Regions from separate parts of the Streptomyces sp. NPDC055400 genome, predicted to be linked through region 1. Evidence: riboswitches for the same ligand, from Rfam matches in the RefSeq annotation. Region 1 holds a riboswitch; each other region holds the start of a gene.
The links. Region 1 has a riboswitch for cobalamin ahead of ACWIGU_RS19695 (cobalamin biosynthesis protein). Riboswitches for the same ligand answer to the same signal wherever they lie in the genome.

Region 1 (7,625 bases):
ACCAGCCGTGCACGATGACGCGTTGCGCGCCGTAGCGCACGGCATAGCGGATCGCGGCGTCCAGGTCGCGCCACTCCGTCTCGCCGAGGTGGCCGAGGCCGTCCGGGGAGCGGGGAGCTCCGAGGTCGCCGCGGTAGGCGAGGGCGAGCACGGGGAAGCGGTGGCGGTGCAGGAAGTCCATGAGGACCATGGGGTGCTCGCGTGTGGTGCCCAGGCCGTGGACGGTGATGACCCAGGTGTCGCGGGCTCCGGGGAGGAACCAGGCGGGGAGCGCGCCCAGTTCGCCGGGGATATCGATATCGGCGTGGTCGAGGCCGAGTGCCGCCTTGGGGTCGCCGATGTGGACCTGGGGGGTGAGCCATGCCTTGGCGCCGGGTTCGAGGGAGCCGTGGGTGACGCGCTCCAGGCGGCGCACGACGGCGTCCGCCGCGTGCGGGGCTGACTCGAGTACGGGCCCGACCACGGCGTGGAATCCGTCGCCGCTCAGGCCGTACGTGCCCGGGCGCAGGGAGGCCAGGTCGCGGGTGAGCGTGATCTGGCCCGCGGCGGTGGCGTGGACGGTGAGGCGTGGCTCGGTGGGCAGGGGCCGGCCCGCGGGCGCCTTGAGGGCGGCATCGCTGGCGAACCGGCCGACCGCGATCGCGGCCGCGCCGGCACCGATGACTGCGGTGACGGCAGCGGCCGTCGCTCTGGCGGTGCGCACCGTCCCAGTGTCCGCGCCCGGGCTCCGACCGGCCAGTGGGGCGGGGCCGGCGGGCCGACGGGTGCCGGTTCAGCCCGGCTGCCCGTACCCCCGCAGCTTCTCCTCCACCTCGCGCACCTGGTCGCGGGTGAGGAGCGTCGGCGTGTGGTGGGGATGGGCGCTCGCGGTGAGCCAGACGCGGCACAGCCATTCGAGCTGGGCCGTGCGGTCGTAGGCGGCGGCGAGGGTGTCGCCGTAGGTGAGGGTGCCGTGGTTCTGGAGCAGGCAGCCCGTCCGCCCCTTGAGAGCGTCGAGCACGTTCTCGGCCAGCCGCTCGGTGCCGTACGTCGCATACGGGGCAACCCGGACGGGTCCGCCGAGGGCCGCGGCCATGTAGTGGATGAGCGGGAGCTCGGGCACGAGGGTGGAGACGGCGGTGGCGTGGACCGCGTGGGTGTGCACGACGGCGCGGGCGGGCGTCGCGCGGTAGACCGCCAGATGCATCGGGAGTTCGCTGGTCGGGGTCAGGGTTCCGGCGCGCTGCCCGCCGTCGAGGCCGACGGCGACGAGGTCGTCCGGGGTGAGCTCGTCGTAGGGGACCCCGCTGGGCGTGACGAGGACGGTGTCGCCGATGCGCACCGAGACGTTTCCCGAGGTCCCGACGACGAGGCCATCGGTGACGGTGCGCCGGGCCGTCGCCACGAGCGCGCTCCATGCCTGCGCGAGTCCGTCCGCGCCCTGCCCTGTCTCGACCGGTTCCTGCGCCATGCCCGCATCCTGCCAGCCGCCCGGCGGGCCGGTGCGGATCGTGGCGCCCGGGCACTTTAGTGCGGAGCCGAGGAGTCCGGAAGCGCACGAATGGGCATGAATGCCCGCCTGGAAACGATTGGCTGGAGATCGACGGGCTCAGGGGGATCTTCCGGTAGCCTCCGGTGGGATTTGTCATGCACGTCGCCATTCCGGGGGGAAATATGGCTCGTGGTCACAAACCGTCCCGTCGCCGCGCGCACATCGCGACCGCGACATCACTCGCCGCCCTGACGTTCGGGGGGACCGCTCTCGCACAGGCTCCGGCGTCCGCGGCGGGCGGCACCAAGGGGCACGACGTCTCGTCGCACCAGAAGAACGTCAACTGGCAGAAGGCCAAGAGCAAGGGCGCACGGTTCGTCTACGTCAAGGCGACCGAGTCCACCACCTATCTCAATCCCTACTTCAGCCGGCAGTACAACGGAGCGCGCAGCGCGGGCATCATCCGCGGCGCGTACCACTTCGCGCTCCCGAACAAGTCGTCCGGCCGGACGCAGGCCTCGTACTTCGTGCGCAACGGGGGCGGGTGGCGGGCGGACGGCTGGACGCTGCCGCCGGCGCTCGACATCGAGTACAACCCGTACAGCTCGAAGAAGTGCTACGGCCTGAGCAAGGGGAAGATGATCTCCTGGATCAGGTCGTTCAGCGACGAGGTGCGGCGCAGGACGGGCCGCCGGCCGGTGATCTACACCAATTACCACTGGTGGAAGAAGTGCACGGGCAACAGCACCGCCTTCGCAGGCAACCACGCGCTATGGCTCGCCCGCTACGACGAGTCCGCCGGGGCGCTGCCGTCGGGCTGGTCGTACTGGACGTTCTGGCAGTACGACAACAGCGGCGGACTGCCGGGTGACCAGAATCTCTTCAACGGTTCACAGACCCAGTTGCGGAGGTTCGCCCGCGGCTAGCGGAAGGCCTACTTCCGCTTGATTGAGCCACCGTTCCGCTTCACGAACGGCCCCGCGCCGCCACCCCGCTTCCAACGGAGTGGCGGCACTCCGCTTCGAGTCACCGCACCGCCCGCCCCAGTTCATCTTCCGTTCACTCAGGTTGCCTACGTTCACCGAGCCACTGACGTCCAACAGAAGCCTGGGTAAATGGAACACATCACGCTTCTCCTCGGGATCGTGATCGTCACCGCTCTCGTGTTCGACTTCACGAACGGTTTCCACGACACAGCCAACGCGATGGCCACCACCATCTCGACCGGCGCTCTCAAGCCCAAGACGGCGGTGGCCATGTCCGCCGTGCTGAACCTCGTCGGAGCCTTCCTCTCCGTGGAGGTCGCCAAGACGATCTCCGGCGGCATCATCAACGAGGACGGACTGAAGACCGAGGTCATCTTCGCCGCGCTGGTGGGCGCCATCCTCTGGAATCTGCTGACGTGGCTGGTGGGCCTGCCCTCCAGCTCGTCCCACGCGCTCTTCGGCGGCCTTATCGGCGCCGCCGTCATGTCGATGGGCTGGTCGTCGATCGACGGCGGCACGGTCGTCACCAAGATCCTCCTGCCGGCCGTCGCCGCGCCGCTCGTGGCGGGCATCGCCGCGACGCTGGCCACCCGGCTGACGTACAAGATCGGCAGCAAGACCGATCAGAAGGCGACCGCCAAGGGCTACCGCGCCGGGCAGATCGCCTCCGCGGGCCTGGTCTCGCTGGCGCACGGCACGAACGACGCACAGAAGACGATGGGCATCATCACGCTCGCCCTGATCACGGGCGGCGTCCTCAACCCCGGTGCCAACCCCCCGATGTGGGTCATCGTCTCGGCGGGTACGGCCATCGCGCTCGGTACATACCTCGGCGGCTGGCGCATCATCCGCACCATGGGCAAGGGCCTCACGGAGCTCGCGCCGCAGCAGGGCTTCGCCGCCCAGACCAGTGCCGCGACCGCGATCCTCGCCTCGTCGCACATCGGCTTCTCGCTCTCCACGACGCAGGTCTGCTCCGGCGCCGTGATGGGCGCGGGCCTCGGCCGCAAGGGCGGCGTGGTCCGCTGGTCGACCGCGACCCGCATGTTCATCGCCTGGGGCCTGACCCTGCCGGCCGCCGGCCTGGTCGGCGCGGGCGCCGAGTTCCTCACCAAGCAGGGCACGTGGGGCGTCGCCGTCACCGCGCTGCTCCTGATCGCCGGCGCGGGCACCATCTGGGCGCTGTCCCGGCGCAACTCGGTCGACCACACGAACGTGACGGACGACGACACCGAGGTTCCGGCGGAGCCCGCCGGCGTCGTGACCACCGCGATCGCGGCCGTCACCCCGCCGCCCGCCGGCACGGTCGCGGACCTCGGCACCGACGTGAAGACCACCATCCCCGCCCCGCCCGCCCCGCCCTCGGCGGAGTCCGCGCGACCGGCCACGGTCTAAGGAAGCAGCAGCGCTATGCACATCGACTGGGCAGCACTCGGCTCCGTGTTCGGAGTCAGCCTCGTGATCACGGTGGCCCTCGTGGGCCTGTTCACCCTCGGCATCGTCGGGCTCACCAAGCGGGAGTCGGCGGCGGCCCAGGGCGGTTCGGCGGGGCTCGCCGTCTCCGGCGCGTACGCCTGCTTCGCCCTGTGCGCGGCGGCCGTCGGCTACGGGATCTTCCTGATCGTCGCCTGACCGGAGGTAACCGGCAGGAGAGCGGGGTGCGGGACGCGAAGGCGTCCGGCACCCCGCTTCGTGTGGGCCTCAGCACACTCTCCCTTCGCAGGTCAACGGCAAGTTGACGGGCGTTCGCGGGGCGTGGTGGACTTCCGGGGCCATCTACGGCAGCAGGAGAGGAAGCCGGTGCGAATCCGGCGCGGTCCCGCCACTGTCACCGGGGAGTGATCCCCGCGAGCCAGGAACTCTCGCCGCCGGTCTCTTCCAACCAGGGCGTGGACACCCTGAGTGAGGACATATCGCCATGCGCGGCTGCCAGTTGCGGGTGCTCCCGCCCAGAACGAGTACAAGGGTTCCCCTCGCCGTAGCGGCGGGCTGACCGTGCGGGCCGAGCGCGTCTTCGCGTACGGCAGCGCCGCCGGACTCCTCGGCGACCTCCTGATCGGCGATCCGCGCCGCGGGCATCCGGTCGCCGCGTTCGGGCGGGCCGCGGGCGCCGTCGAGCGCGTGCTGTGGCGTGACCACCGCGGGTGGGGCGCCGTGCACACCGCCGTGTGCGCCGGGGGCGCCGCCGTCGCCGGCGGCCTCGCCGCGCGCGCCGTGCGCCACTCCCCCGCCGCCTCCGCCGCGCTGACCGCCGCCGCCACCTGGGCGGTCGTCGGCGGTACGTCGCTGGGGCGCGAGGCGCGCGCCATCGGGGGCGCGCTGGCCGCCGGTGACGTGGACGCGGCGCGCGAGCGGCTGCCGCATCTGTGCGGGCGTGACCCGCAGGCCCTGGACGCGGACGGGATCGCGCGGGCCGTCGTCGAATCCGTCGCCGAGAACACCTCCGACGCCGTCGTGGGCGCGCTCGTGTGGGGCGCCGTCGCCGGCGTCCCCGGGCTCGTCGCGTTCCGCGCCGTGAACACGCTGGACGCCATGGTCGGGCACAAGTCGGCCAGGTACCGCCGCTACGGCTGGGCCTCCGCGCGCCTCGACGACGTGGCGGGCTGGCCGGGAGCGCGGCTGACCGGCGTGCTCGCCGCGGTCGCCGGCGGCCGTCCGCGCGGCGCGCTCACCGCGTGGCGCGAGGACGCGCGGCTGCACCCGAGCCCCAACGCCGGTGTCGTCGAAGCCTCGTTCGCGGGGGCGCTCGGGGTGCGGCTCGGCGGGACTCTGTCGTACGGCGGGCGGGTCGAGCACCGGCCCGTACTGAACGCGTCGGGCCGGGCCGTGGAGACCGCCGACGTCGAGCGGGCGGCGCGGCTGTCGCGCCGCGTGAGCTGGCTGGCCCTCGGCGTGTGTGTCGCCGGGCGGGCACTGTTGCGGAGGGGGAAGTCGTGAGTGGTGGCGGACTGCTGGTGGCAGGGACCACGTCCGATGCCGGGAAGAGCGTCGTCACCGCGGGGATCTGCCGGTGGCTGGTGCGGCAGGGGGTGAAGGTCGCGCCGTTCAAGGGGCAGAACATGTCCCTCAACTCCTTCGTCACGCGCGAGGGAGCCGAGATCGGGCGGGCGCAGGCCATGCAGGCGCAGGCCGCCCGCGTCGAGCCGAGCGCCCTGATGAACCCCGTGCTGCTGAAGCCGGGCAGTGACCGGAGCAGCCAGGTGGTGCTCATGGGCAAGCCGGTGGGCGAGTTGAGCGCTCGGGGCTACCACGGGGGACGGCAGGCGGCACTTCTGGACACCGTCGTGGGATGCCTGGAGGAACTCCGGGGCAGCTATGACGCCGTGATCTGTGAAGGGGCGGGATCGCCCGCCGAGATCAACCTGCGCCGCACCGACATCGTCAACATGGGGATCGCCCGGGCCGCGCGGCTGCCCGTGCTCGTGGTCGGCGACATCGACCGCGGCGGCGTCTTCGCGTCGTTCTTCGGCACGACGGCGCTGCTCGCGCCCGAGGACCAGGAGCTGCTCGCCGGCTATCTGGTCAACAAGTTCCGCGGGGACGTCTCGCTCCTCGAGCCCGGCCTCGACATGCTCAAGGACCTGACCGGGCGCCCCGCGTACGGGGTTCTCCCCTTCCGGCACGGCCTCGGCATCGACGAGGAGGACGGGCTGCGCGTGTCGCTGCGCGGTTCCGTGCGCGAGTCGCAGACCACGGCCCCGGTCGGCGAGGACGTGTTGCGCGTCGCCGTCTGCGCCGTCCCGCTGATGTCGAACTTCACCGACGTGGACGCCCTGGCCGCGGAGACGGGCGTCGTCGTGCGGTTCGTCGACCGGGCCGAGGAGCTCGTCGACGCGGACCTGGTCGTCGTGCCGGGAACGCGCGGCACCGTCAAGGCACTTCAGTGGCTGCGCGAGCGCGGCCTCGCCGGCGCCCTCGCGCGCCGGGCCGCCGAGGGCCGGCCGGTCCTCGGGATCTGCGGCGGCCTCCAGGTGCTCGGCGAGCGCATCGAGGACGACGTCGAGTCGCGCGCGGGCGCCGTGGACGGGCTCGGGCTGCTTCCCGTACGGGTGCGGTTCGCGCGCGAGAAGACCCTCGCCCGGCCCGTCGGCGAGGCGCTCGGCGAGCGCGTCGAGGGCTACGAGATCCATCACGGGGTCGCCGAAATCACGGGCGGAGAAGCCTTCTTGGACGGGTGCCGCGTCGGCTCCGTCTGGGGCACGCACTGGCACGGCTCGCTGGAGGCGGACGGCTTCCGCCGGGCGTTCCTGCGCGAGGTCGCGGCCGCCGCGGGCCGCCGTTTCGTGCCGGCGCCCGACACGTCGTTCGGCGCGCTGCGCGAGGAGCAGCTCGACCGGCTCGGCGATCTGATCGAAGAACACGCGGACACGGACGCGCTGTGGCGGCTCATCGAGTCCGGCGCTCCGTCAGGACTGCCTTTCATTCCACCGGGAGCGCCCGCATGAGCACAGTGTTGTTGTTGTCGACCGCAGACACCGATCTGCTGGCGGCCCGGGCCTCCGGCGCCCCCTACCGGATCGGGAACCCGACCCGCGTCGACGTGCAGAGCGAACTGCCGGAGCTGCTCGACGGCGTCGACATCGCCGTCGTACGGCTCCTCGGCGGCAAGCGCGCCTGGGAGGACGGACTCGCGGCGCTGAAGGCTTCCGGGGTGCCGACGGTCCTGCTCGGCGGCGAGAGCGTCCCGGACGCGGAGCTGATGGCCGAGTCGACCGTGCACGCGGGCGCCGTGGCCGAGGCGCTGCGCTATCTCGTCGAGGGCGGTCCCGGCAACCTCGTCGAGCTGGCCCGCTTCCTCGTCCAGGACGTGCTCCTCAACGGGCACGGCCGGGCCGGTGACGCGCAGGAGCGGCACAGCGCCGAACCGCAGAAGATGCCGGAGTACGGGGTGCACGGCCGCCGTGCCCGCGTCGAGGGCCGTCCGACCGTCGGCGTGCTCTTCTACCGCGCCCACGAGCTGTCCGGGAACACCGCGTTCGTGGACACGCTGTGCGACGCGATCGAGGCGCGCGGCGTCAACTCCCTCCCGGTGTACTGCGGTTCGCTGCGCGGCGCCGACCCCGGCCTGTACACGCTCCTCGGCGAGGCCGACACCCTGGTCGCGACCGTGCTCGCGGCGGGCGGTGCACACGCCTCGCAGGCGTCCGCGGGCGGCGACGAGGAGGCCT
Region 2 (7,625 bases), on a different contig from region 1:
GCTCGTGGGACGAGCTGCTCGGCCATGTCGACAAGGCGCCCGCCGAGGTCACGGCGCTAGGCCACGGCGGCATCTACACCACGGTCGGCGCTGTGCGCGGCCGTCTGGTGCAGCCTGCCGGGCCGCAGGGCCTCGACCGGGTGAAGGGGATTCCGCACGGGCCCGCGGCGGAGGTCGGCCGGGTCGAGTCGGTCAAGATCGTCGGACGGCGCAGCCGGGCCCTGAACCCGGCCTTCGTGTTTCTGCCGCCGCAGTACTTCCAGAAGCAGTTCCACCGCCAGCGCTTCCCCGTGATGGTCGCGATCAGCGGCTACCCGGGCGGCATCATGAACCTCGCCCGGTATCTCCAGGTCCCCCAGACCGCGGACCGGCTGCTGCGGGAGCACCGGATGCAGCCGACGGTGGTCGTGATGGTGCGCCCGACGATCGCGCCGCCCCGTGACACGGAGTGCGTGGACGTGCCGGGCGGTCCGCGGGCCGAGACGTTCTTCACGAAGGACCTGCCGGAGGCGCTCAAGCAGTCGTACCGCGTGGGCCACGACCCGAGCGCGTGGGGCGCCCTCGGATACTCGTCGGGCGGCACGTGCGCACTCCAGCTCACCCTGCGCCACCCCGGTGTGTACACGTCGGCGGCCGCGCTCTCGGCGGACTACAGGATCGGCGACGACCTGACGACGGGCAGCCTCTTCGGCTCGGGTCCCGACGCCGCGCGGCGACAGCGCGAGCACGACCTGTTCTGGCGCCTGGAGAACCTGCCCCTGCCGCGCGTGTCCGTCCTCGCCGCCAGCAGCAAATCGGGCGAGAAAAACTACAGCGACACGATGAGGTTCCTGCACGCGGTCAAGCCGCCCATGACGTCGGCCCGGATCATCCTGCCGCGCGGCAGCCACCACTTCACGACATGGCAGCGGGAGATCGCGCCGGCCATGCAGTGGATGAGCGGCCAGCTGACGTTCCCGCAGGACACAACGCCCTCACCGCACCGCCCGCCCACGCCACAGGCCGCGAGCCGGCCGCACCCCTAGGGCCTGCGTCCAGAGCCTGCGCCGGTATCCCGCCCACCTGCCTGTCGCTCCGGCCCGACCGGTCACCCGTCACCGACGACCGGTTACGGTGGCCTGGCATCCGCGTCGCCCGGCGCGCCTCCCCCGTCCGACCAGGAGCAGCCCTCATGCCCGAGTCCGCCGTGTCCGCCCGCCCCGCACTGGCCAGGCCGGGCGCGGCGCCCGGCGACGTGGCCGCCGTCTGGTCCGTCGTGACCGGCATGTACGAGGCGTACGCCACCGGGGACCGCGCCCAGATCGACGCCCGGCTCGACCCGGAGGCGACGATCTGGGACCCGGCCACCGAGCCGCTGCTGCTCGGCAAGCCGGACCTGGACCGGGTGCGGGACGAGCGGCCCGAGTCCGGGGACGGGCCCGTGGGGAGCGGACTTCGCCCGTACGACCCGGTCGTCGACGTCTTCGGTGACACGGCGGTCCTGCGCTACTGGCTGCGCGTCGCGTACGCGCCCGGCCCGGACGGCACCCCGCTCCGTCCCGAGCTGCTGCGGAACACGGCGGTCCTGCGCAAGGACCCCGCGGCCGGCCGCTGGCTGATCGTGCACCTCCACGAGGACGTACGGCAGGCGGGCGGGGCGCCCGAGACCGCCTAGCGGAGCGCGCCGGTCTTCGTGGCCAGCAGGAGGCGGCACCGGGGGCTGCCGTCGGAGCGCTCGCCGAGTTCGGGCAGTGCCTGGAGCTCCACGCCGAAACCGGCCGCGACCAGCTCGCTCCGTACATCGCCGAGGCGGAAGCCGCGGTAGTACATGACGAAGGGTGGCCGCCACAGCGCGTTGCGGACCCGCATCGCGCCGTCGAAGGCCAGCATCGACCAGTAGCCGCGGGAGCCGGGCCGCGCCGGAGCCGGCACCGGGAACGCGAAGCGTCCGCCCGGCCGCAGTACGGAGTGGACCTGGGCGAACAGCGCGGGCCGCTGCCGTGGCAGGAAGTGGCCGAACGCCCCGAAGCTGACGACCAGGTCGAAGGCCGGCCCGAAGGGCAGCGCGAGGGCGTCGGCGCGCACCAGGTCCGCGCCGCTCGTGCGGGCCGCGCGGCCCGCCGTGAGCATGCCCGCGCTGATGTCGACCCCGACGGGCCGCTCGCGGCACACCTGCCGCAGCACGCCGAACCCCGCGCCGGTCCCGCAGCACAGGTCGAGTCCGCGCTCGAAGGGGCCCATGCGGCGCAGGGCACGGGCGACCGGTGCGAGCACCGACCGGGGCGTGCGGAACGGCGTGCGGTCGAACTTGGGGGCGAGCAGGTCGTAGCCGTGCTCGACGGAGGACAGCGCCTGGACGGCGAGCTCGCGGACGGTGGGGCCTTCGGGTGCGAACATCGTGGCTCAGCTTAGGCCGCGCCCGGGGCCACAGGGGCTGTGGTGGAGGGTTCGAGCAGGGCTCCCGGGCCGGGTCGGCACCGCGGCCCGTGACGTAAGCCCTTGCCGGACGGCGCCCTCATGGTGTTACAGTGCGGATGGCACATGTGCTAGCCGCCTCTTCGGCGCCGGTGCCAGTCTCCCTCTCCGAATCGCCGCCACAGCGGGATTCGTCGAATCGATGTCAGCGATGCGCCAGGCGGCGCCGACGCGCCGTACCCCGCATCGCTTCTTCCCGGCCACAGGCTTCTCAGGGCTTTCACGGGCCTCTTCGCCCGCCCGCCTCGCGGGGCGTGCAGTCACCGCCCCGATCCCGCCGGATCCCACCTCACTCATGCTCTCGTACGAACGTCCTCGAAAGGACCGATTCCGATGACCACCACACTCGAACCCCCCACCACAAAGGCGTTCACGACGCAGCCGAAGGAGGTCGCGGTCCAGGCCGCGGGCGTCCTCGACACCTCGGGCAACGGGCCCGGGTTCCTGCGCCTCGCCGACCTCCTGCCGACGTCGCACGACGTCCAGGTTCCGACCACCCTGATCCGCCGACTCGGCCTGCGCAAAGGCGACTTGATCCAGGGGACCTGCGGCAGGCCGCGCGTCCTCGCCGAGGTCGGGCAGGTCAACGGGTGCCCCGTCCAGGAGCTGCGCGGGCGGCCCCGGTTCGGTGACCTCACTCCCCTGCACCCGCGGCAGCAGCTGCGCCTCGAAACCGCGAAGGGCGGCGTGACACCCCGCGTCGTCGACCTGTTCACCCCCATCGGCAAGGGGCAGCGCGGGCTGATCGTGGCGCCGCCCAAGACCGGCAAGACGGTGCTGCTCCAGCAGCTCGCCGCGTCCGTCGCCACGAACCACCCCGAGGCCCATCTGATGGTGGTGCTCCTCGACGAACGGCCGGAGGAGGTCACCGACATGCGGCGCTCGGTGCGCGGCGAGGTCTTCGCCTCGACCTTCGACCAGCCCGCGAAGGCGCATATCGCGCTGGCCGAACTCGCCGTCGAGCGCGCCAAGCGGCTCGTCGAGGACGGCCGTGACGTCGTCATTCTCCTGGACTCCCTGACGCGCCTGTGCCGCGCCCACAACAACACGGCCTCGTCCGGCGGCCGTACGCTCAGCGGCGGTGTCGACGCCTCCGCGCTGATCGGCCCCAAGCGGTTCTTCGGCGCGGCGAGGCTCGCCGAGGAGGGCGGCTCGCTCACCATCCTCGCCACCGCGCTCGTCGACACCGGCTCCCGCGCCGACGACTACTTCTTCGAGGAGCTCAAGAGCACGGGCAACATGGAGATCCGCCTCGACCGCGGCCTCGCCGAGCGCCGGATCCACCCCGCCGTCGACCTCACCCAGTCCGGCACGCGTCGCGATGAACTCCTCCTGCCTGAGGCCGAGTTGGCGGTCGTACGCGGTCTGCGGCGGGCGCTTCAGTCGCGGGACGGACACGCGGGGCTCGAGACGCTCGTCGAGCGGATCCGGCAGACACCGGACAACGCGACGTTCCTGCGGCAGGTGCAGTCCACCGTTCCCACCGCGTGAGACGCCCGGCACGCACCGTCCCGGGTCGATCGGCGCGGCAGAATGCGTAATACTCTCACCATGACTTCGAGCATTACTGCTGCGGGAAGCGCGGGGGACGGCGGGACGGTCCGGGTGCGCCGGGCGACCGCCCGTGACGCCAAGCGGCTGACCCGGCTCGTCCGCACGTCACGCGCCTACGAGGCCCCGTACGCGTCGATGGTGGCCGGCTACCGGGTGGGGCCCGACTACATCGAGGCCCATCGCGTCTTCGCCGCGGTCGGCGCCGATGACCTGGTGCTCGGTTTCTACGCGCTCACGCTGGTGCCGCCGGAGCTCGACCTGATGTTCGTCGCCGACGCGGCGCAGGGACTCGGCATCGGGCGGCTGCTCGTCACCCATATGAAGGACGAGGCGCGCGCGGCAGGACTCACCTCGGTCCGCGTGGTCTCGCACCCGCCCGCCGAGGGCTTCTACCGCAGCGCGGGAGCCGTACCCACCGGCACGGTCGCCGCCAGCCCGCCCGCCGTGATGTGGGACAGGCCCGAATTGGAGTTCCCGATCGGCTGACGCGCCCGCGCTCCCGGGGGGACACTCGGGGTGGACGAGGAGGCCGGCTTGGACAACGAGGTCCGACACACCGACGCAGCCCACGGCACCGACGCGGTCCACGCGTTCGACGTCACCGTGGAGATCCCCCAAGGCTCCCGCAACAAGTACGAGATGGACCATTCCGTCGGCCGGATCAGGCTCGACCGGATGCTGTTCACCTCCACCCAGTACCCCGCGGACTACGGATACATCGAGGGCACGCTCGGGCGGGACGGCGATCCGCTCGACGCGCTCGTCCTGGTGGGCGATCCGACGTTCCCCGGCTGCACCGTCGAGTGCCGCGCCATCGGCATGTTCGTGATGCGGGACGAGAAGGGCATGGACGAGAAGGTCCTGTGCGTGCCCGCGCACGATCCGCGCCATACCTCCGTGCAGGACATCGAGGACATCCCCGAGTTCGACCGCCTGGAGATCACGCACTTCTTCGAGGTCTACAAGGATCTGGAGCCCGGCAAGTCCGCCGAGGGCTCGCACTGGGAGGGGCGCGACCTCACGTACGCGGAGATCGCCGCCGCGCGCCGCCGGGCCGACGGCCGACAGGACTGAAGGACAGAGGAGCCGGCCACGACGGCGCGCACGTGTCAGTGCGCGCCGTCCGTCGCGCAGTGCTCGAGAAGGTCCGCGGTCGCCGCGTCGACGACGCGGTAGCGCACGATCCTGCCCTCCTTCTCCCCCTCGACCACTCCGGCCGCGCGCAGCAGCCGCAGCGCCTGCGAGACCGCCGGGTCGTTCATGCCCGTCGCGACGGCGAGATCCGACACGGCCAGGGGTCCCGCCCGGTACAGCGCGAGGAGCAGTGCGAGGCGGCGGGGATCGGCGAGCAGGGAGAACCGGTCGGCCCAGGCGCGGACATGTCCGGGCTCACCGATGGCGGCGATGGCTTCGCAGACCCGGTGGCCGTCGATCGTGCGGCGGTCGGCGCGCTCGGCAGGGACGAGATGCATGGCGCCATCCTCGCAGCCACCGATGTGATCTTGAATACCCGCGCACACCTACGCAGCTGTGCAGCCTTGCAGGCGTCGCCGACCGGCCTCTAGTGTGGGCGGGCCGTGGTGCTCGGGAATTCGGTGACGGTCCCTCAAAGGACCCAGACCGAAGCGGCCCTCGCCACTGTGATCGGGCCCCGGGTCCCTCGGCAACGAGACGATCCGGGACGCCTCGCCCCACCACGCCACTGGCTGCCGCGCGCAGCTGGGAAGGCAGGAGCGGACGCGGACACCCGTCAGCCAGGAGACCGGCCACGGCATCTCACGAAGTGATTCCACGAGGTGTTGGAGCGTGACCGCATGGCCCTGCCCGTAAAGTCCCCGGCGACCGGACGCGACGCGTTCCACTGGCGGCGCGAGGACACCGTCCGCACCGCCGGGCTCCTCGCGGTGATCGCCGCACTCCATGTCGTCGCGTTCGGCGTGCTGTTCCTGCTCGTCGTGCCGGAGCACTACGAGGTGGGGTCGAAGGCTTTCGGCATCGGCCTCGGCGTCACCGCGTACACGCTGGGCATGCGGCACGCGTTCGACGCGGACCACATCGCCGCGATCGACAACACCACCCGCAAGCTGATGGCCGACGGCAAGCGCCCGGTGTCGGTGGGGTTCTGGTTCGCGCTCGGCCACTCCAGCGTCGTGGTCGTGCTCGCCGCGCTGATCGCCGGCGGCACCCAGCTCGCCGGGCGGATCATGAACGAGGGGTCCGCCACCCATCAGACGCTCGGCGTCATGGGCACCACGATCTCCGGCTCCTTCCTCTACCTCATCGCGGCGCTCAACCTCGTCGCCCTGGTGGGGATCCTGCGGGTGTTCCGGGCCATGCGCGCGGGCTCGTACGACGAGGCGGAGCTCGAACAGCACCTGGATTCACGGGGGTTCATGAACCGGATCCTCGGCCGGTTCACCAAGTCCATCACCCGGCCCGGCCAGATGTTCCCCCTCGGCTTCCTCTTCGGCCTCGGCTTCGACACGGCGACCGAGGTCACGCTGATGGTGATGGCGGGCAGCGGCGCGGCGGCCGGACTGCCCTGGTACGCGATCCTGTGCCTGCCGCTCCTGTTCGCCGCCGGTATGAGCCTGTTCGACACCCTGGACGGGACGTTCATGAACTTCGCGTACCAGTGGGCGTTCTCGAACCCGGTGCGCAAGGTGTTCTACAACCTGGCCATCACCGGCCTGTCGATCGCCGTCGCGTTCCTGATCGGCACCATCGAGCTCGTGGGCGTCCTGCACGACAAGCTCGGCCTGCGGGACTCGGTGACCGGCTGGATAGCGGAGCTCGACCTGGACAACGTCGGGTTCATCATCGTGGGCCTGTTCGTCGTCGTCTGGGCGGCCGCCATCGGGTACTGGCGGCTCGCGAAGGTCGAGGAACGGTGGGCCGTGCGGACGTGATCCGGCGGGCCGCCGGGACCGGGACTCCGTATGGTCGTGCGCGTGAGTGAAGCCAGCGTTCCACCAGCGGCGCCCGTGCCACGCAGGTCCGCCCTTCCCGCGGCCCTCACGGTCCTCACGGTCGTGAGCGGCTTCGTCGACGCGGTCAGCTATCTGGGCCTCGGCCGCGTCTTCGCGGCGAACATGACCGGCAACGTCATCATCATCGGCTTCGCCGCCGCGGGCGCTCCCGGGTTCTCCGTCCTCGGGTCGGTCACCTCCCTCGGCGCGTTCCTCGCGGGGGCCGTGTGCGCCGGGCGGCTGACCGGGGTGTTCGCCGGGCGGGCGCGGGAGACCTGGGTGCGGTCGGTGTTCGTCACCGAGGCCGTCCTGCTCGCCGTGGCGACGGCCGTCGCGTTCGCGTGGCCGGGCGGGGCTGTGTACGCGCTCATCGCGGTCCTCGCGTGGGCGATGGGGCTGCGCAACGCGACGGTGCGCAAGCTCGCGGTCCCGGACATGACCACGACGGTCCTCACGATGACGCTGACCGGGCTCGCCTCGGAGTCCTCGCTCGCGGGCGGCACCGATCCGCGAGCGGGGCGCCGGATCGTCTCCGTGGTGGCCATGCTGGTGGGCGCCGCGCTCGGCGCGCTGCTCGTGCTGCACCACGGTCTCGGCTGGCCGCTCCTCGTCTGCACCCTGCTCGTGGCGGCCGCCGCGGCCGGATAT
Region 3 (7,625 bases), on a different contig from region 1:
CTCCTGGAGACGGACCGCTGGGGCGCCCACGCGGCGACCGCCGACCACTCCGCCGTCCCGCAGGTCGTCTTCACCGACCCCGAGGCGGGCTCGGCGGGCCTCACGCTCGCGGAGGCCGAGGCGGCGGGCCACCGCGTCCGCGCCGTCGACTACGACATCGCCTCGGTGGCGGGGGCCGGTCTGTACGGCGACGGCTACCGCGGGCGGGCCCGCATGATCGTCGACCTCGACCGCGAGATCCTCCTGGGCGTGACGTTCGTCGGCCCGGGCGTCGGCGAACTCGTCCACTCGGCGACGGTCGCCGTCGCGGGCGAGGTCCCGATCGACCGCCTGTGGCACGCGGTCCCGTCGTATCCGACGGTGAGCGAGGTGTGGCTGAGGCTGCTGGAGACGTACCGCGGCTGAGGGATGTCCCTCTGCGCGTGGCTGTCCGGGCGAGACACGATGCCCCCCGCCCGGACAGTCTCACCCCGGGGCCAGGACGCGGAGAGCCACTCGGCGGGAATCGCCTCAAGTCCCTTGCGCAGCAGGGTCGCAGCCTCGTCGGCGCCGGGCACGCGCGGCGAGTGGATGTCCGCCCTCGCCCGCACCGGTCTCACCGACCGCGCGCACCGCGACTGGCACACCTGTCCGGCGGCGAGCGCCGGCGCGTCCAGATCGCCCGGGCCTCCGAGGCCACCGAGCCGGGCGAGCGCCCGTACATCCGCTTCCTGAGAACCTCCGCGTCCTGAGGGAGACTTGCCAAACCGCAGGTCAGGACGTCCTGGTGCCGGTCATGGCCAAGGTCACGCCGGGCGGCCCGGTCTTGGCCGTGCGCTCCGCACGCGGTACGGTCTCTCCGATATCGACGACGGCGAAGCGGAAGCCGGTGGGAATCCGGCACGGTCGCGCCACTGTGAGACGAGCTACTCGCCCGGACGGGCAAGGACCTCGCGAGTCAGACCCGCAGCTGTCGTACTTGTGCACCACCGAGATGGGACGCGAACTCCCAGAGGAGGTCCTGCCATGGCGCAGACCGTCGCTCAGCCGACAGCCACCACCCCCGTTCTTCCCGCAGCACTGCCCCTGAAGGCGATTGCCCCTTGGGCGGTCTTCTTCGGCATCCTGATGCTGGTCCTTCTCTACTTCGTCGGCGCCGAGCAGGGCGCCACGGCCGTCGTCTCGGGCGAGGGCGTGCATGAATGGGTGCACGACGCCCGCCACCTGCTCGGCTTCCCCTGCCACTGACGAGGGACGCCGCAAAGCTCATGAACTCCGCAACAGTGAGAAACCTTCTCGTACGCGGCATGCTCGCCGGCCTCGGCGCCGGCCTGCTCGCCCTGATCGTCGCCTACCTCCTCGGCGAACCCAGCGTCGACAGCGCCATCGGCTACGAGGAGGCCCACGCACCCGCGCACCACCACGAGGTCGAAGTCGTCAGCCGCAGCATGCAGTCCACCGGCGGCCTCGCCACCGGCATGCTGCTCTACGGCATCGCCTTCGGCGGCATCGCCGCCCTCGCGTACTGCTTCGCGCTCGGACGCGTCGGCCGCTTCACCCCACGGGCCACGGCACTCCTGCTCGCCGGCACGGCCCTGCTCGCCGTGTACGTCGTGCCGTTCCTGAAGTACCCCGCCAACCCGCCGTCCGTCGGCGATCCCGGCACCATCAGCAAGCGCACGACGCTGTACTTCCTGATGATGCTGCTCAGCGTGCTCCTCGTCCTCGCCGCGGTGATCATCGGGAAACGGCTCGCTCCCCGCCTGGGCACCTGGTACGCCACCGTGGCCGCGGTCGCCTTCTTCGTCCTCGCGATCGGGCTCGCGTACGCGTTCCTGCCGGTCGTCAACGAAGTGCCGAGAGACTTCCCCGCCACGCTGCTGTGGCGGTTCCGCACCTCGGCCCTCGCCATCCAGCTCACCATGTGGACCGGATTCGGCCTGATCTTCGGTGAGTTGGCGCAGCGTCAGCTCGCCCCGCGCGCCGAGGCCGTCGCGTGCGGCAAGGCAACTCCCGTACCCCGCTGAGAGAACCGCGCCACAGCCCGGACCCAGACAGGCGATCGAGCGCAGAGGGCCGCCGGAACCATCCGGTCGGCCCTCTCGCTTTCTTCCGAGGGCGGAGACCCGCGTGGCCAGACACCCCCAACCGCGCCACATCACACTCGGCGGCCGCGAGGCGGTCGCGCTGACCCTGGAGGAGTACGAGCAACTGATCGCCGGCAGGCGGCAGATCGGCGGTCAGAGCGCGCGATTACGCGTCCTGGCGCAGCGGGCGAAAGAGAGCGAGGAGCTGCTGAGGGAGATCGAGTCACTGGTCGGCTGCCCGTCGCACGGGTGCCACGGCCCGCGGGACCGACGGGGGAGCGAAGGTCCGGACGGCGAGGCGGACGAACCCGCGAGAGCGACGGACAGCGACTGCCTGCGGTGTGCGCTCGCGGCACTGCTCCTGCGGCATCGGGCTTCAACGGGCGGGCCTCCGGAGGCAGTTGGAAGGGAGTGCTGCTCACCGTCGAGCCAGTAGGGAGCAGCGATGAGCAGGTGGTCTACTCAGGGTCTGCTCCGGGTCAGCTCCCGGCGCCGTCCTCGGGCGGGCCGAGCGCCCGTCCGAGCCGGATATTCCAGCGCCCGGAGCGCCCGCTGACATCGGTCGCCGTCAGGGGCGGTACGTCGAGCCGCCAGAACGCCGATCCGGGCGCGTCGAGGATCGTGACGGCCACCGCCCTCACCACCTCCGGCTCCACCACGGCGAGCGTCCGGCCGTCGAGCTCCGCCGACGCGTCCAGCCGGCGCGCGACCCGTTCGCACAGGGCCCGTACGGACTCCCCGCCGTGCGGCGCGGCGGCCGGCTCGGAGAGCCAGAGGGCGAGGCCGGCCGGGTCCTCGGCGCTCACCTCGTCGAGCGTCAGGCCCCGCCAACGGCCCACGTCGAGCCCGGCCAGCTCCGGCGCTTCGACGGCGGCGAGTCCGAGGGCCGTCGCCGTCTCCCGGCAGCGCACCGTGGGGGAGACCAGCAGCCGCTCGGCCGCGGGCAGGGAACCGGCCGCCGCCCGGGCCCGTGCCGCGGCGCTCGCGTCGAGCGGACACCCGTCATCGAACCGGGCCTCCCGCAGCGACCGGCTCGTGGCGGCAGAGATCAAGGTGACGCGGCTGGTCACGGGTTCGGTCCTGTCCTTGATGCGTGGGGCGACCGGGCAACGTGCCGTGCCCGCGCCTCCCCCTCGTGGCGCCCGGCGCGCCTATGAACGCGGCTCGCGCTCCTTCTTGACGGCGCGCAGGACCACGAACTTCGGGTCGCTGGCGATGAGTTCACTGTTGCCGAACAGGCGGCGCAGCTTCACGTGGTAGCCGAGGTGGCGGTTGCCGATGACCCACAGCTCACCGCCCGGACGCAGCGCGTCCCGCGCGTCGGAGAACATGCGCATGGCCGTGGCGGCGGTCGTCGCCTGGTGCGAGTGGAACGGCGGATTGTTGAGGACGAGGTCCGCACTGCCCGCGGGGAGCTCCGTGAGACCGTCACCCACGAGGAACTCAGCCCTCGCCTCGGGGTGTTCAGAGGGGTCGATGTTCGCCCGGTAGGTCGCCTCGGCCGACGCCACCGCCTGGAACGACTCGTCCGTGAACACGATCTCGGCGCGCGGGTTCTCCAGCGCCATGGCCGTACCGACGACGCCGTTGCCGCAGCCCAGGTCCACGACGCGCTCGGCGCCCTCGCTGCGGGGCAGGTGCTGGAGCAGGAAACGGGTGCCGATGTCGAGGCGCTCGGCGCAGAACACACCGGCGTGATTGGTGACGGTCCGGCCCGACACGGGGCCGACGCCGTCGGGCAGTGCGTACGTGTGCGGCCACGGGTTCCGCGGCCGGGCGAGCGCCGGGAACGGCGTGGTGAAGATGAGCCGCGCCTTCTTCTCGGCGAGGGAGGTGCGGGTCGGGCCGATGATCCGCTCGAACAGCTTCAGCGTCGAGGTGTGGATCTCCTTGACCATGCCGGTCCCGATCACCACGGTGTCTTCGTGGACGGCGGGCGCGATGCGGTGCAGCTGGTCCTCGAGGAGCGCCAGGCTCTTGGGGACGCGTACGAGCAGGACGTCCACGCGCTCCGGCGGGGTGTCCTGGGTGGTCAGCAGGCGCACGGCGTTCTCGTCGAAGCCGGCCCGGTCGAGGTTGGCGCGGGTCGCGCGCTGCCCGAGGTAGGAGTCGGAGATCGCGGTGGGCCGGTCGCAGTGCCCGGCCAGGGACGTGGCGAGGGCGCCCCACCGGTCGCCGATCACGACCACCGACCCCGCAAGACCGGTGGCGCTGTCGGCGAGATGCCGCAGCAGGTACTCGTCCGCGGCATCCCACGCGCGCAGCGGGTCGCGGGGATCCTCGGGGAAGCGGGCGAGGTCGAACTCGCCCCATGACGTCTCGAAACGGTTGCTCATCGTCCCGCCAGGCTAGCGGAGCCGCAGATCAGCGGGGCCGGGGGCGGGGCCGTAGCGTGCCCGAATCGGGGCCGACCGTCCGTACGGCCGGCCCCCGACCGTACGGACAGGGCGCCCCCGGCCGTACCGCTGAGGCGGTCCCGGCCGCACGGCTCAGGCGGTCCCGCCGTACCGCTCACACGGTCCCCTGCCGTACCGCTCAGGCGTCGCCGAAGTCGCCCGCGAACGCGGCCGCCATCCGCAGATGCGGTCCCGCCTCCTCGTGGCGGCCCTGGCGCTCCAGGGTGCGGCCCAGCATCAGACGGGCGTAGTGCTCGACCGGGTCACGCTCCACGACCGTGCGCAGCTCGGCCTCGGCGCGGCCCAGCTGGGCCGAGTGGTAGTACGCGCGGGCCAGCAGCAGCCGCGCCGCCACCTGCTCGGGGATCTCGGCGAGCAGGTCGTCGAGGATCTGCGCCGCGAGCGTGTACTCCTTGGCGTCGAAGAACTTCCGCGCGCGCTCCCAGCGCTCCGCCGGGGTGCCCTGCGTGTAGTAGTTGACCGTGTTCACCACTGGTGCCTCCTCGACCGCTGTCAACGGCACGGACCCGGCGCATATTCCGTCCTGGTGAGCGCGCGGGTCCACCCGTACGCGTGCCTGACGGGACGGCCGGGACGGGTCTAGGTTGTGAGCCATGAGCAATCTTGATCGCGAGGCGGTGCCGACCATGTGCGGCGGCCGGGGCTTCGTCGTGGCGGAGCCCGTACGTGAACTCCTCTCCCCCCGGCGCGTGAAGCTCGGCGAGTCCACCGAGGTCCGCAGGCTGCTTCCGAACCTCGGCCGCCGCATGGTCGGCGCCTGGGCCTTCGTCGATCACTACGGGCCCGACGACATCGCCGACGAACCCGGCATGCAGGTGCCGCCACACCCCCACATGGGGCTGCAGACGGTGAGCTGGCTGCACGAGGGGGAGGTGCTGCACCGCGACTCCACGGGCAGCCTCCAGACGATCAGGCCCCGCGAGCTGGGACTCATGACGTCCGGACGGGCCATCAGCCACTCCGAGGAGAGCCCGCGCCCGCACGCCCGCTTGCTGCACGGCGCGCAGCTGTGGGTCGCCCTGCCGGACAGCCACCGCCACACGGAACCCCGCTTCGAGCACCACGCCGACCTGCCCAAGGTCACGGCCCCCGGTCTGAGCGCGACCCTGATCCTCGGCGAGCTCGACGGCGCCGCGTCACCCGGCACGACGTACACGCCCATCGTCGGCGCGGACCTCAGCCTCACGCGCGGGGCCGATCTCAGCGTCCCCCTCGAGCCGGACTTCGAGTACGCGGTCCTGTCCATGTCGGGCGAGGCTCACGTCGACGGCGTACCGGTCCTGCCCGGCTCCATGCTCTACCTGGGCTGCGGCCGCACCGAACTCCCCCTGCGCGCCGAGTCGGACGCTTCCCTGATGCTCCTCGGCGGCGAGCCGTTCGACGAGGAACTGATCATGTGGTGGAACTTCATCGGCCGGTCGCAGGATGACATCACTCAGGCCCGCGAAGACTGGATGGGCGGGTCGAGGTTCGGGGAGGTGAAGGGGTACGACGGGGAGCCGCTGGCTGCGCCGCAGTTGCCGCCCGTACCGCTGAAGCCTCGAGGCCGAGTGCGTTGAACTGCATCTTTGCGGCGTGAACTATACGGGGCCGGGCAGGCGGTGAAGTCGAGGCCCGTCGGCGCCCCATGCGCACCGCGGAACCCCCGGGGGTGTTCCGGGCCACTCGGGCGCGGTACCACTGACCATGGGCAGGGTCGGAGGCCATCCGTTCCAGCCGTGACGTTCGAGGGGCAACTCGCTGTATGGGCCCCTTGGGCGACGTACGCCGCGGGTGCGGTGTACGGGAGACCGTTACGCGAGCGACACCCGGTGTAGCGGCCCCGTAACAACCGGCGGCAAGACTTCCAGGCATCGCGCAGCATCCAACGGGCCGGGAAATGCCCGAGGGCTGCCAGCTCACGTCGCGTCCGGCAGTACGGCCGGGCGCGAGCGTGCCCGGTCCGCCGCAAGCGGGCCGGTGGAAGCGTCGGGGGCGGTGACCGCGCTTCGTTCCCCCCGTGCGCCCGGCACAGCCCGGGCCACCCCGAACAGGGAGAACCACGTTGCCCACCAATCACTACGCACCGGCCGTCCCGAACGCGGAAGCGGAACTCGACCGGGAGCGGCTCATGGGCCGGGCCGCGGGCACCGCAACCGAGGCGCGGGAAATCAAGGTCGTCGACCTGACGGACTTCGACCGCCGCCGCGCCGAGATCACTGACGAGCTGTGGCAGGCCGCCACGGAGACCGGCTTCTTCCAGTTGTCCGGCCACGGCCTCGCCGGCATCGAGACCGATGCCGCGTTCGCCGCCGCCGAGGCATACTTCGCGCTTCCGGAAGAGATCAAGCGCGGGCAGGCACTGAAGAAGGACCTCAACGCCGGCTGGGAGTACCGCAGTCAGGTGCGCCCCTCCACCGGCACGCCCGACGAGAAGGAGTCCTACCAGCTCACCCGCCCGCACATGGCGGGCCTGTGGCCGGACGAGGACGAACCGGCCGGTTTCCGCGACACGCTCCTGGGCTTCGAGGCGCGCTGCCACGCTCTCGCCATGCAGGTCCTGTCCTGCTTTGCCGAACGCCTCGGTCTCGCGCGGGACTTCTTCGCCGAACGGCACGACCCGGCAAGCCCGGCTCACCAGAGCACGCTGCGCCTGCTGCACTACTACGCCGTCCCCGAGGAGGCCCGCGGACGTTCCGACGGTGCCTGGCGGGCCGGGGCCCACACCGACTTCGACTGCCTGACCCTGCTCTTCCAGCGGGACGGTCAGGACGGTTTGCAGGTGTGCCCCGGCAGCGAGGCCGACACCCGGGCCTGGACCCCGGTGCCGGCCAGTTCCGACCTGATCACCTGCAACATCGGGGACATGCTGATGCGATGGAGCGGCGACCGGTTGCTGTCCAACTTCCACCGCGTCGCCCCGCCCGCGCCCGATGGCGACCATGGACCGCGTTACTCGATCGCCTACTTCGCCCAGGCCGACCGGGACGCCGTGATCAGCTCGCCGGACGGGCGGCACGCCCCGATCACGGCCGAGGACTACCTGCGGCAGCGCATCGCCGCCAATTTCGGCGGCTGACCCCGCCCCTCCGCCGTTCTGCCTCCGGCGGCCGGCCGCCGCGCCCTCGTCATGCGCGTGGGCCGTGGCGGCGGTCGCCCACCC

Region 2: another riboswitch for cobalamin. It lies ahead of ACWIGU_RS08070 (HoxN/HupN/NixA family nickel/cobalt transporter); the one in region 1 lies ahead of ACWIGU_RS19695 (cobalamin biosynthesis protein).
Region 3: another riboswitch for cobalamin. It lies ahead of ACWIGU_RS16940 (CbtB domain-containing protein); the one in region 1 lies ahead of ACWIGU_RS19695 (cobalamin biosynthesis protein).

The regions. Positions count from the first base shown of each region.
Region 1 is NZ_JBSHLM010000007.1:62,373-69,997, forward strand. It holds gene ACWIGU_RS19670 (alpha/beta hydrolase) at 1-703, opposite strand, end outside; gene ACWIGU_RS19675 (class II aldolase/adducin family protein) at 773-1,450, opposite strand; gene ACWIGU_RS19680 (lysozyme) at 1,654-2,397, shown strand; gene ACWIGU_RS19685 (anion permease) at 2,587-3,852, shown strand; gene ACWIGU_RS19690 (hypothetical protein) at 3,868-4,089, shown strand; cobalamin riboswitch at 4,200-4,341, shown strand; gene ACWIGU_RS19695 (cobalamin biosynthesis protein) at 4,453-5,394, shown strand; gene ACWIGU_RS19700 (cobyric acid synthase) at 5,391-6,902, shown strand; gene cobN (cobaltochelatase subunit CobN) at 6,899-7,625, shown strand, end outside.
Region 2 is NZ_JBSHLM010000002.1:793,978-801,602, forward strand. It holds gene ACWIGU_RS08035 (alpha/beta hydrolase) at 1-1,025, shown strand, start outside; gene ACWIGU_RS08040 (YybH family protein) at 1,172-1,654, shown strand; gene ACWIGU_RS08045 (class I SAM-dependent methyltransferase) at 1,651-2,376, opposite strand; gene rho (transcription termination factor Rho) at 2,788-3,945, shown strand; gene ACWIGU_RS08055 (GNAT family N-acetyltransferase) at 4,006-4,494, shown strand; gene ACWIGU_RS08060 (inorganic diphosphatase) at 4,543-5,082, shown strand; gene ACWIGU_RS08065 (ArsR/SmtB family transcription factor) at 5,118-5,480, opposite strand; cobalamin riboswitch at 5,570-5,793, shown strand; gene ACWIGU_RS08070 (HoxN/HupN/NixA family nickel/cobalt transporter) at 5,823-6,917, shown strand; gene ACWIGU_RS08075 (YoaK family protein) at 6,960-7,625, shown strand, end outside.
Region 3 is NZ_JBSHLM010000005.1:600,543-608,167, reverse strand. It holds gene ACWIGU_RS16945 (dihydrolipoyl dehydrogenase family protein) at 1-405, shown strand, start outside; cobalamin riboswitch at 814-968, shown strand; gene ACWIGU_RS16940 (CbtB domain-containing protein) at 1,006-1,227, shown strand; gene ACWIGU_RS16935 (CbtA family protein) at 1,248-2,006, shown strand; gene ACWIGU_RS16930 (histidine phosphatase family protein) at 2,546-3,136, opposite strand; gene ACWIGU_RS16925 (methyltransferase) at 3,218-4,402, opposite strand; gene ACWIGU_RS16920 (tetratricopeptide repeat protein) at 4,602-4,955, opposite strand; gene ACWIGU_RS16915 (pirin family protein) at 5,077-6,042, shown strand; gene ACWIGU_RS16910 (2OG-Fe(II) oxygenase family protein) at 6,594-7,541, shown strand.